Regions from separate parts of the Devosia sp. A449 genome, predicted to be linked through region 1. Evidence: predicted binding sites of a transcription regulator. Region 1 holds the regulator's gene; the other holds the start of a gene.
The links. The regulator PhoB, encoded in region 1, activates phosphate uptake and scavenging genes when phosphate is short. The targets are predictions, from matches to a motif close to TGTCATNNANCTGTCAT.

Region 2: the regulator PhoB is predicted to act here: its motif matches at 2,081-2,097, upstream of phnC (phosphonate ABC transporter ATP-binding protein).

Annotation. Positions count from the first base shown of each region.
Region 1 covers NZ_JBTMWU010000003.1:634,663-640,534, reverse strand. Annotated here, with positions in the region: gene pstB (phosphate ABC transporter ATP-binding protein PstB) at 1-678, shown strand, start outside; gene phoU (phosphate signaling complex protein PhoU) at 705-1,415, shown strand; gene phoB (phosphate regulon transcriptional regulator PhoB) at 1,565-2,266, shown strand; gene ACX3OW_RS12340 (MFS transporter) at 2,434-4,059, opposite strand; gene ACX3OW_RS12335 (aldehyde dehydrogenase family protein) at 4,237-5,676, opposite strand; gene ACX3OW_RS12330 (fumarylacetoacetate hydrolase family protein) at 5,700-5,872, opposite strand, start outside.
Region 2 covers NZ_JBTMWU010000004.1:197,146-203,017, reverse strand. Annotated here, with positions in the region: gene phnE (phosphonate ABC transporter, permease protein PhnE) at 1-81, opposite strand, end outside; gene phnD (phosphonate ABC transporter substrate-binding protein) at 240-1,148, opposite strand; gene phnC (phosphonate ABC transporter ATP-binding protein) at 1,210-2,025, opposite strand; gene ACX3OW_RS13425 (DapH/DapD/GlmU-related protein) at 2,311-2,928, opposite strand; gene phnL (phosphonate C-P lyase system protein PhnL) at 2,925-3,626, opposite strand; gene phnK (phosphonate C-P lyase system protein PhnK) at 3,629-4,405, opposite strand; gene ACX3OW_RS13410 (alpha-D-ribose 1-methylphosphonate 5-phosphate C-P-lyase PhnJ) at 4,402-5,283, opposite strand; gene ACX3OW_RS13405 (carbon-phosphorus lyase complex subunit) at 5,280-5,872, opposite strand, start outside.

The sequences.
Region 1 (5,872 bases):
CCCGACCGCGCCGTCACCTCCTTCATCGGCCCCTCCGGCTGCGGCAAGTCCACCTTCCTGCGCTGCATCAACCGCATGAACGACACCATTGACGGCGCCAAGGTCGGCGGCGTCATCAAGCTCGACGGCGAAGACATTTACGATCCCAGCCTCGACGTGGTCGAACTGCGCGCCCGCATCGGCATGGTGTTCCAGAAGCCCAATCCCTTCCCCAAGTCGATCTACGAAAACGTCGCCTACGGCCCCAAAATCCACGGCCTCGCCCGCTCCAAGACCGACCTCGACGAAATCGTCGTCAACTCGCTGCGCAAGGCGGGCCTGTTCAACGAGGTCAAGGATCGCCTCAACGAGCCCGGCACCGGTCTGTCCGGTGGCCAGCAGCAGCGTCTCTGCATCGCCCGCGCCATTGCCGTCGGTCCCGAAGTCATCCTGATGGACGAGCCCTGCTCGGCCCTGGACCCCATCGCCACCGCCATCATCGAAGAGCTGATCGACGAGCTGCGCGAAAACTACACCATCGTCATCGTCACCCACTCGATGCAGCAGGCCGCCCGCGTCAGCCAGAAGACCGCGTTCTTCCATCTGGGCAATCTGATCGAGGAAGGCGTCACCGAAGACATCTTCACCAATCCGGTCAACAAGCAGACCCAGGATTACATCATGGGCCGCATCGGCTAACGCCCGCGCCCTAAGAGGAATTACCCATGTCCCCGACTGGCACCGACCATATCGTTACCGCCTATAGCGACGAGCTGACGCAACTGGCCCAATCCATCGCCGAGATGGGCGGCCAGGTTGAAGTCGCCATCGAGAACGGCACCAAGGCCCTGCTCAAGCTCGACCGCGAGCTGGCCGACCTCACCATCATCGCCGATCAGCGCATTGACGACATGCAGCGCCAGATCGACGAAATGGCCGTCTCGATGATCGCCCGCCGCCAGCCCATGGCGTCCGACCTGCGCGCCATCATCACTTCCATCCACGTCGCCAATGACCTCGAACGCGTCGGCGACATGGCCAAGCAGTTGGCCCGCCGCTCGCTCAAGCTCGAAGGCCTCAATCTGCAGCCCAGCTTCTATAACGGCGTCAAGAACATGACGGCCTTGGTGCTGCGCCAGATCAAGGATGCGCTGGACGCCTATGCCAGCCGCGACGCCGCCGCCGCCATCGAAGTGTGCAACCGCGACGACGAGGTCGATGCCATGCACACGTCTTTGTTCCGTGAGCTGCTGACCTACATGATGGAAGACCCGCGCAACATCACGCCCTGCACCCATCTGCTGTTCTGCGCCAAAAACCTCGAACGCATCGGCGACCACGCCACCAACATCGCCGAGCGCGCCTATTACCTGCAGACCGGCAAGCAGCTCACCAGCGAAGTCCAGGAACTGCAACGCACCCAGCTCAAGGCCTGATCGGCCTTTCCTCCCCTCCCCCTTGAGGGGAGGGGTCGGGGGTGGGGGTCCATCAGTGACCCGCCAAACCACCCCCTCCCCAGCCCTCCCCTCAAGGGGGAGGGAGATACAAATCGAACGCCGGCGCGCCGGCCCAAGGGGAGCCCCCCATGCCCGCCACCATTCTCGTTGTCGAAGACGAAGGCGATATCGCCATCCTGCTGCGCTATAATCTGGAAGCCGAAGGCTTTGCCGTCGTCACCGCCGAAACCGGCGACGAGGCCCAGCAGGCGGTCCAGGACAAGCTGCCCGACCTGATCCTGCTCGATTGGATGCTGCCCGAAATCTCCGGCATCGAACTGTGCCGACGCTTCCGCGCCCGCGAGGAAACCGCCCGCGTGCCGATCATCATGCTCACCGCCCGCGGCGAGGAAGAAGAGCGCGTCCGGGGCCTCGCCACCGGGGCCGACGACTATGTGGTCAAGCCCTTCTCGGTCCCCGAACTGATGGCCCGCATCCACGCGCTGTTGCGCCGCGCCAATCCCAATCTGGTTACTGCTGCGCTCAAGGTTGGTGATCTCGAACTCGACCGCACCACCCACCGCGTCCGCCGCGCCAGCCGCGACGTCCATCTCGGCCCCACCGAATATCGCCTGCTCGAATATCTGATGCGCCACCCCGGCCGCGTCTATTCGCGTGAACAATTGCTCGATGGCGTCTGGGGCAATGACGTCTATGTTGATGAGCGCACCGTCGACGTGCATATCGGCCGCCTCCGCCGCGCCATCAATCGCGGCAAGGACACCGACCCGATCCGCACCGTCCGCGGCGCCGGCTACGCCTTCGACGAACGCTTCGCCCAGGTGGCGTAAACCCACGGGTGAGCACCATCCCACCCCAAAACGCGGTGTCATCCCGGTCTTGAGCCGGGACCCATCCTGAGATCCAGCCACCGGTTCCATTTCAGGCTGGGCCCCGGCTCAAGGCCGGGGTGACATCGTGGGTGGGCCAAATCTCTACACGTCTGAGGGGTGCCCCCTCAAACCTCCGGAATATCCCTTAACGGCGTATCATCGCTCAGCGGCACCGTCTGCCGTTCGATCAGCCGATGCACCTTCGGCGGCTCGGTCCCCCGATGCAGCGCCCGCAGCTGCTCGCTATTCTCCGCATCCGCCTTGGTGCGCCGCAGATTGTGCCGCACATAGTCGATCCAGGTCGGCACGTGATAGGACTCGGTCCAGATATCGGGATGTTCAAGATCGCGCAGCAGCGCCCATTGCCTGGCCCCGTCGCGGATACGGATGCGGCGCCGCGCCGCCATCAGCGAGAGCAGGCGCGGAATGTCTTCCTGGGCGATGCGATAATCGATCATCACCATGATCGGCCCGCTGCGCGGTCGCATATCGAGTTTCAGGACCGGCTCATTGAAGGTGTCGAGCGGGTTGAGGTCCCGCGAATTGAACTCCGGCAGCGGCAGCCGGAACCCGACCAGCCCACACACCAGCAGCACCAGGCTCGCCATCACCAGGGCGGCCCCCAGCCCGAAGCCATCCGCGCTGGCTCCCCAGACCCAGCTACCCATCGCCATGCCGCCGAACGTGGCGGTCTGATACAGCGAGAGAGCCCGCCCCACCACCCAGCGCGGCGACGACAGCTGGATCGAGACATTGAACAGCGACATCGCCAGCACCCAGCAGCCGCCCGCGGGCAGCAGCGCCAGATGGCTCAGCAGCGGATCGCGGCTCAGCCCGAGCCCCACGCAACTGATGGCAAAGCCGGCACAGGCGAACCGCACGATCACTTCATTGCTGAACCGCTCGCGAATACGGCCATTGAGAAACGCGCCGCCAATCGCCCCCAGCCCGAAGCAGCCCAGCAGCGTGCCATAGACCATCGGGCCGCCGCCCACATATTCACTCGCCACCGAAGGCAGCAGCGCCAAAATCGACACCGCAGCCAGCCCGAACAGGAAGCTGCGAAACAGCACCGTCGTCAGGTTTGGCGACAGCGACACATAGCGCAGCCCCGCCAGGATGGCGCTGCCGAAATCTTCGCGCGGCAGCCGGTTTGGCACGTAATCCGGCTTCCAGCGCAGCAGCGCCACCGTCAGCGGCAGATAGCTCAGCGCATTGAGCGCGAAGGCGGCCGCCGCACCGGCCAGCGCCACGATCACCCCGCCAACCGCGGGGCCGACGCTGCGCATCATGTTGAAGCCCATGGCGTTGAGCGTCACCGCGCCCGGCAGGTCGTGCCGGGGCACGATATCGCCCATCGAAGCCTGCCAGGACGGGTTGAACAACGCCGTGCCGCAGCCGATGAGAAAGGTAAAACTGAGCAACAGCCAGGGCGTCAGCAGCCCCATGAACGCCATCACCGCCAGAACCGCCGAAACCAGCGCCAGCCCGATCTGGGCGATGATCATGACGATGCGGCGGTCGAAATTATCGGCCAGCGCACCCGAGGCCAAGGAAAATACCATGATCGGCAGCGTGGTCGACGCCTGCACCAGCGCCACCATGTTGTGCGAGTCCGTCAGCGTGGTCATCATCCAGCCGGCGCCCACCGACTGCACCAGCCCGCCCAGATTCGATACCAGCGTCGCCGTCCACAGCAGCCGGAAGGTCTCGTGCTTAAACGGTGCCAGCACGGACATTCGCTCAGCCATTACGCACTCTCCCGCTTCACATCGCCTCTAGCTCCGCCATGTGGCCGAACCAAGCCCACAATGGGAGAGAATGCTCTGCTTCGCCAGCCACTAAGTGGCTGGTCCGCTATGTGAAAACGCTCGGGCATAAAAAAACCCTCGGGCCGGGCCCGAGGGTCAAACTCATCGCAGCGCGGATTAGCCGGCTGCGGTGTAAGCCGTCTTCACCACGGTGAAGAACTCCGCCGCATACTTGCCCTGCTCGCGCGGGCCGTAGCTCGAGCCCTTGCGGCCCCCGAACGGCACGTGGAAATCGACGCCGGCGGTCGGCACGTTGACCATCACCATACCGGCTTCGGCATTGCGCTTGAAATGCGTCGCATATTTCAGCGAGGTGGTGACGATGCCGGCGCTGAGGCCGAACTCGGTGTCATTGGCCGTGGCCAGTGCTTCGTCATAATCCTTGACCCGGATGACCGAAGCCACCGGCCCGAAGATCTCTTCGCGGCTGATGCGCATCGAATTGGTCGCTTCGGTAAACAGCGTCGGCTGCAGGAAATAGCCTTCGGTCGCCGACTTCACCAATTCGCCACCGGCCACCAGCTTGGCGCCTTCGGCCTTGCCGATGGCGATATAGTCGGTGTCCTGCTTGAGCTGGCTGGGGTCAACCACCGGCCCGATTTCGGAATTCGCGTCCAGCGCATGACCGACCCGCAGATTGCGCGTCCGCTCGGCCAGTGCCTCGACAAACTTGTCGTGGATGCCTTCGGTGACGATGACGCGCGACGATGCCGTGCAACGCTGCCCGGTCGAGAAAAACGCCGACTGTGCCACGCTCTCGACGGCGGCCTTGAGGTCGGCGTCGTCGAGCACCACGGTCGGGTTTTTGCCGCCCATCTCAAGCTGGAACTTGCGGTTATGCTCAATCGAAGCCGCCGCAACGCGCTTGCCGGTGCCCACCGAGCCGGTGAAGCTGATGGCGTTGACGTCCTTGCTGTCGAGCATGGTCTGGCCGACCACCGAGCCCTTGCCCATCACCAGGTTAAGCACACCCTTGGGCAGGCCGGCCCGCACCAGGATATCGACAATCGCCCAGGTCGAGCCCGGCACCAGATCGGCCGGCTTGATCACCACGGTATTGCCATAGGCCAGCGCCGGCGCGATCTTCCAGGTCGGGATGGCGATCGGGAAATTCCACGGCGTGATGATGCCGATCACCCCGACCGGCTCACGGGTGATTTCCACACCCACGCCGGGGCGGACAGACGCAAGAACTTCGCCAGCTTGCCGCAAGACTTCGCCTGCGAAAAAATCGAAGATTTGCGCCGCGCGGGTCACCTCGCCGATGCCCTCGGGCAGGGTCTTGCCCTCCTCACGGCTGAGCAATTCCCCAAGCTCTGCCTTGCGTTGCAGGATTTCCTGACTGGCTTTGCTGAGGATCGCATGACGCTCCAGAATGCCCGAACGCGACCAGGCCGGGAATGCAGCCTTGGCAGCAGCAATGGCTTGCTTGGTGTCTTCGACGGTAGCGCGGGCGTAAACCCCCACAACTTCAGCGGTATTCGACGGATTGATGTTCTCGATCCCGTCGGAACCCACCCATTCGCCATTGATCAGATTCTTGTGCAATTCAGCCATTTGGGAGTGCCTTTCGGAGGGAGCTAAAGAAGATCGGCCTTGGCCAGGTCGCGCAGCAAATGGCTGGCGCCATAGGTCCAGGGCGGACATTTGGTGGAGAGGTTCACCCTGTTAGATAGGGTGCCCAGCGTCGAAGTCGAGATGGCAACCACGTCGCCGAGCTTGTGGGTAAAGCCCTTGCCGACGCCGCCGCGAT
Region 2 (5,872 bases), on a different contig from region 1:
GAGCACCTGACTGCGATAGTGGCGCAGCAGGGTCTGGCTGGCGGGAGAGAGGCCCGGTGGGGCGTGGGCGGTGTCCGTCATGCTGTGTCTCCACATTCACGATGTCATCCCGGACCTGATCCGGGATCCACCCCGAGATCTCAGGATGGGCCCCGGCTTTCGCCGGGGTGACACCGCGTTTGCTGGTCGTTCGGAAAGCAAAAATGGCGACGCCGGAGCGTCGCCATTACAGGATAAAATCAGCCGCCGATGACCGACTTACGGGCGTCGATGATGGTCTGGTAGAAAGCCTGATTGGCCGGAGCGAAATCGACATAGCCGCCGCTGGTGAAGCTGTCGAAGCACTCGAAATCGGCAGCCGGCAGGCCGGTGAAGAAGGCGGTGACCTTGGCCTTCATCTCGTCGGACAGCTTGTTGGAGACCATCAGCGGGCCGTTGGGGATGATCGGCGACTGCCAGACTTCCACCAGATCGTCCATGTCGAGCAGGCCCTTGTCGACCATGATGCGCAGGTTGCCCGAGGTGTAGCCCTCGGAGAATTCGCCCTGGCCTGAACCAAATGTGGTGCCGACATCCCAGGTGCCGTCGAGCACGCCGAGCACGAGGTTTTCATGGCCGCCGCCGAAACCGGTCGAGCCGTAGAAATCGGCAATCGGGCCGCCGAGATCGACCGGCAGCGCGACGTTGGGGACGAGGAAACCCGAGGTGGAGTCGGGATCGGCAAAGCCGAGCTTCTTGCCCTTGGTCGAGGCAAGATCGGTGATGCCGGAGTCAGCGCGGGCGACCATGATGGTGTGGTAGCCGGTGGAACCGTCGTCCTGCTTGGTGGTCAGCACCGGATCAACGGCGTTGGGGTCCTGCAGGTAGATGGCGGCATAGGACGAGGCGCCCATGATGGCGATGTCGATGGTGCCACCGAGCAGGCCCTGGATGACGCCATTGTAGTCGGGCGACGGGAAGAACTGCACTTCGGAGACGCCGGTCGCGGCCTTCAGCGGCTCGGCGACGCATTCGGAGCGGCGGATCTGGTCGCTCTCATTCTCGCCGCCGTCAAGGCCAATGCGCAGGACGGAAACGTCCTGGGCGAAAGCGGCAGTGGACATGGAGAGGGCCACGGAGGCCAGCAGGAGGGTGCGGATCGCGGTCATGGATGATTTCCTTTGGGGACGCGGGTTGATCGGCAGGCCCGAAGCGGGCTGCGGAACTCGGTTAATGCGCGGCAGGTGCGCTGGTCTTGAGGGTGATGGGGGCGATGGCGGTGGACGTCATCGCCTCGGAGAAGGCTTCCTTGAGCCCGTCGGCGCCATAGATGGTACGGGCCACATCGGTGGTCAGCTCGTTCGGCGTGCCGTCGAACACCACCTTGCCGGCGCTCATGCCGATGATGCGTTCGCAATAAGCCCGCGCCGTATCCAGCGTGTGCAGATTGGTGATGACGGTGATGCCTTCGGCATTGATGTCACGCAGGCTGTCCATGACGATCTGGGCATTGCGCGGGTCGAGGCTGGCAATCGGCTCATCAGCCAGGATCATTTTGGGGCCCTGCATCAGCGCCCGGGCAATCGCCACGCGCTGTTGCTGGCCACCCGACAGGGTCTGCGCCCATTGCAACGCCGTCTGGGCAATATCGAGCCGCTCCAGCGCCTTCAGCGCCGCCAGCTGCTCATCGGGCGAGAACATTTGCAGCAGGTTGAGCACTGGATTGCGGCCATTGAGCCGGCCCAGCATCACATTGGTGATGACGTCGAGCCGGGGCACCAGGTTGAACTGCTGGAAAATCATGGCGCAATCGCGCTGCCAGTTGCGCAGCGCCTGCCCGCGCAGATCCGAGACGCGCAGCCCGTCATAATCGATATAGCCGGAGGACACGTCGTTGAGCCGGTTGATCATGCGCAGCAGCGTCGACTTGCCGGCGCCCGAGCGTCCAATCACCCCGACCATCTGGCCTTGGGGGATTTCGAGGTTCACGGCATCGACGGCCAGCTTGTCGCCGAAGCGCCGCGAAACATTGGAAATCTTGAGCATCTGGCGCCCTCGCCGTTACGTTGGCGCAGACCTAGGGGGGCGACGTGAAGCTGGGATAACACTTGGATGACGGTTGTGTGACCATGCACAGGGGACGATGTGGCCGAGTTTTGGGCTGCTGTGCTGCCCCACCCACCGTGTCACCCCGGCCTTGAGCCGGGGCCCATCCTGAGATGGTCATTTTACGCAAAACGGCCGCAGGGCCAGCATTGGCACCTTGCGGCCGTGGTAACATCTCGAGATGGGTCCCGGCTCAAGGCCGGGATGACATCGGGGTTGGGGCGACTATCGACCCTCGTATTTCTCCAGAAATGCTTCGATCCCCAGCTTGCGAAAATCCGGCAGCGCGGCGTGCAGCGTCTCGTGATCCCAATCCCACCAGGCCAAGGCATCCAGCCTCCCGGCCACATCGTCGCTGAAGCGCTGCTTGATGGTCCGCGCCGGAACGCCCACGGCGATGGCGAAATCGGCCACATCCTTGGTCACCACAGCGTTGGAGCCGATGATGGCGCCATTGCCGATGGTCACGCCCGGCATGATCACCGCGCCATGGCCGATCCAGGTGTCGTGGCCGATGGTGATCCCCTGCCCGGCCCGCCAGTCGAAGAATTCCTGATCGTCCGCTTCGCCCTCGAAATACCAGGCCGAGCGATAGGTGAAGTGATGCAGCGAGGCGCGCTCCATCGGGTGCATCGAGGCATAGATGCGGACATGGCTGGCGATATTGGCGAATTTGCCAATCTGCGCATAGGCGATCTGGGTGTTCTCGACGCAGTAGGAATAATCCCCCAGCGTCGAACGCGACACGCTGCTGCCCGCGCCCACCTCGGTATAGCGCCCCAGCGTCGAGCCGACGACATTGGCGGTCGGGTGGACAGAGGGTTTCTCGCTCAACCGGGTCATGCGGCAATCCTCGGGGCAAAGGCCATCACGTCGACAATCCGGTCCGCCACCTGCTCGCGCACCTCCTCATCGTGGAAAATCCCCAGCAGCGCTACGCCCGCTGCCTTTTTCTCGGCGATCATCGCCACCACCACGCCCCGATTGGTGGCGTCGAGCGAGGCGGTCGGCTCGTCGAGCAGCAGCACCTTGTGGTCCGTGATGAAGCCGCGCGCGATATTGACCCGCTGCTGCTCGCCGCCCGAAAAGGTCGCCGGCGGCAGGCTCCATAGCCGCTCGGGCAGATTGAGCCGCGCTAGCAGCTCCCTGGCGCGGGCCTGTGCCTCAGCCTTGTCGGTGCCGCGCACCACCAGTGGCTCGGCCACCACATCGAGCGCCGACACCCGCGGCACGGTGCGCAAAAACTGGCTGACATAGCCGATGGAATCGCGGCGCAAAGTCAGCACCAGGCGCGGCTCGGCCGTCGCCAGATCGATGATTTCGCCATGGTGCTGCAGCAGAATGGCGCCGGCATCGACGCCATAATTGCCATAGACCATTTTGAGGATCGAGCTTTTGCCCGCCCCTGATGGCCCGCCCAGCACGACGCATTCGCCGGCGGCCACCTCAAAGCTGACATTTTCCACCACCGGCAAGATCACCCCGTCGCGCAAATGCATGGTGAAGGTCTTGGCGAGATTTTGGACGGATAAAGCGGTCATGGTCACACCTGCAAAATCGAAGAGACGAGAAGCTGGGTATAGGGCTCGCGCGGATCGTCCAGCACGCGGTCGGTCAGGCCAGCCTCGATGACATGGCCGTCCTTCATCACCATCATGCGGTGGCTTAGCAGGCGCGCCACGGCCAGATCATGGGTCACCACAATCGCCGCCAGCCCCAATTCGCCCACCAATTGGCGCAGCAGATCGAGCAGGCGGGCCTGCACCGAGACGTCGAGCCCGCCGGTCGGCTCGTCCATGAACACCAGGCGCGGTCCGGTCACCAGATTGCGGGCAATCTGCAGGCGCTGGCGCATGCCGCCGGAAAAGTCGCGCGGTTGATCGTCGATCCGATCGGCGGCGATTTCCACCCGGCCGAGCCAGTCGAGCGCGGTGTCGCGGATATGGCCATAATGGCGATCGCCCACGGCCATCAGCCGCTCGCCCACATTGGCGCCGGCCGACACCGTCATGCGCAAGCCGTCGGCCGGGTTCTGATGCACAAAACCCCAGTCAGTGCGCACCAGAAAGCGCCGTTCGGCCTCGCTCAACTCATAGATATTGCGCCATTGCCCGTCGCGCATCCGATACATGGTCTTGCCGGCGCTGGGCTCCAGCGTTGCCGACAGCGAGTTGAGCAGCGTGGTCTTGCCCGAGCCGCTTTCGCCGACAATGGCCAGCACTTCGCCCGGCCACAGCTCAAAACTCACATCGGCGCAGCCCAGCCGGCTGCCGTAATATTTACTCAGGCCTTCGACTCGAAGCAGCGGTTCGGTGCTCATTTCGTCGCCTCCATCGGGTCCACGCCCAGCACGCCCATATGGCCGGCGGCGCGGCGTTCTTCACAATTGTCGGTGTCCGAGCAGACATACATATGCCCGCCCCGATCATCCAAAATCACCTCGTCGAGATAGACCTGCTCGGCGCCGCACAGGGCGCAGGGCTCGTCAAAATGCTGGATGGCAAAGGGGTGATCCTCGAAATCGAGGCTCACCACTTCGGTGTGCGGCGGCACCGCATAGATCCGGTGCTCACGTCCGGCGCCGAATAATTGCAGCGCTTCGCTCATATGCATTTTCGGATTGTCGAATTTGGGCGTCGGACTGGGGTCCATCACGTAACGGCCAGCCACCTTCACCGGATAGGCATAGGTGGTGGCGATCCGGCCGTGGCGGGCTATGTCCTCATAGAGTTTGACATGCATCAGTCCATATTCTTCCAGCGCATGCATCTTGCGGGTCTCGGTTTCGCGTGGTTCGAGGAAGCGCAGCGGCTCGGGGATCGGCACCTGATAGACGAGGATTTGCCCGGCACTCAGCGCCCGCTCGGGAATGCGGTGACGGGTCTGGATGATGCTGGCTTCAGCGGTGTGGGTGGTGGTCGCCACCTGCGTGACCTTGGCAAAGAACGCCCGGATCGACACCGCATTGGTGGTGTCGTCGGCGCCCTGATCGATCACCTTGAGGACGTCTTCCGGCCCGATAATCGACGCCGTCACCTGCACCCCGCCAGTGCCCCAGCCATAGGGCATCGGCATTTCGCGACTGGAAAACGGCACCTGATAACCCGGCACCGCAATGGCCTTGAGAATGGCGCGGCGGATCATCCGCTTGGTCTGCTCATCGAGATAGGCAAAATTATATTGGGCGACGGCGTTCATTCCGCGGCCTCCTTCAGTTCAGCCGCATCGTGTTCGGCGCGCATGCGCCGGATCAGGTCGAGTTCGGCCTGGAAATCCACGTAATGCGGCAGTTTCAGATGCTCGACGAAGCCGGTCGCCTGCACATTGTCGGAGTGGGAAATGACGAATTCCTCGTCCTGCGCCGGGGCCACCACGTCCTCGCCGAATTCGCGGGCGCGCAGCGCCCGGTCGACCAGCGACATGGCCATGGCCTTGCGCTCAGCCTGGCCGAACACTAGCCCGTAGCCGCGGGTAAACTGCGGCGCCACCTTGGCTGAGCCCTTGAATTGATTGACCATTTGGCATTCGGTGACGCGGATGCGGCCGAGGTTGACCGCAAAACCCAGCTCGGGCACTTCAAATTCCACATCAACTTCGCCGATGCGGATTTCGCCGACAAAGGGGTGGCTGCGGCCATAGCCGCGCTGGGTCGAATAGCCAAGCGCCAGCAAAAAGCCCTCGTCGCCGCGCGCCAGCGCCTGCAACCGCAAGTCGCGGTCCAGCGGGAAATCCAGTGGCTCGCGGGTCAGGTCGCCGACTTCGCGCTCGGGATCGGTGTCGCCATCGG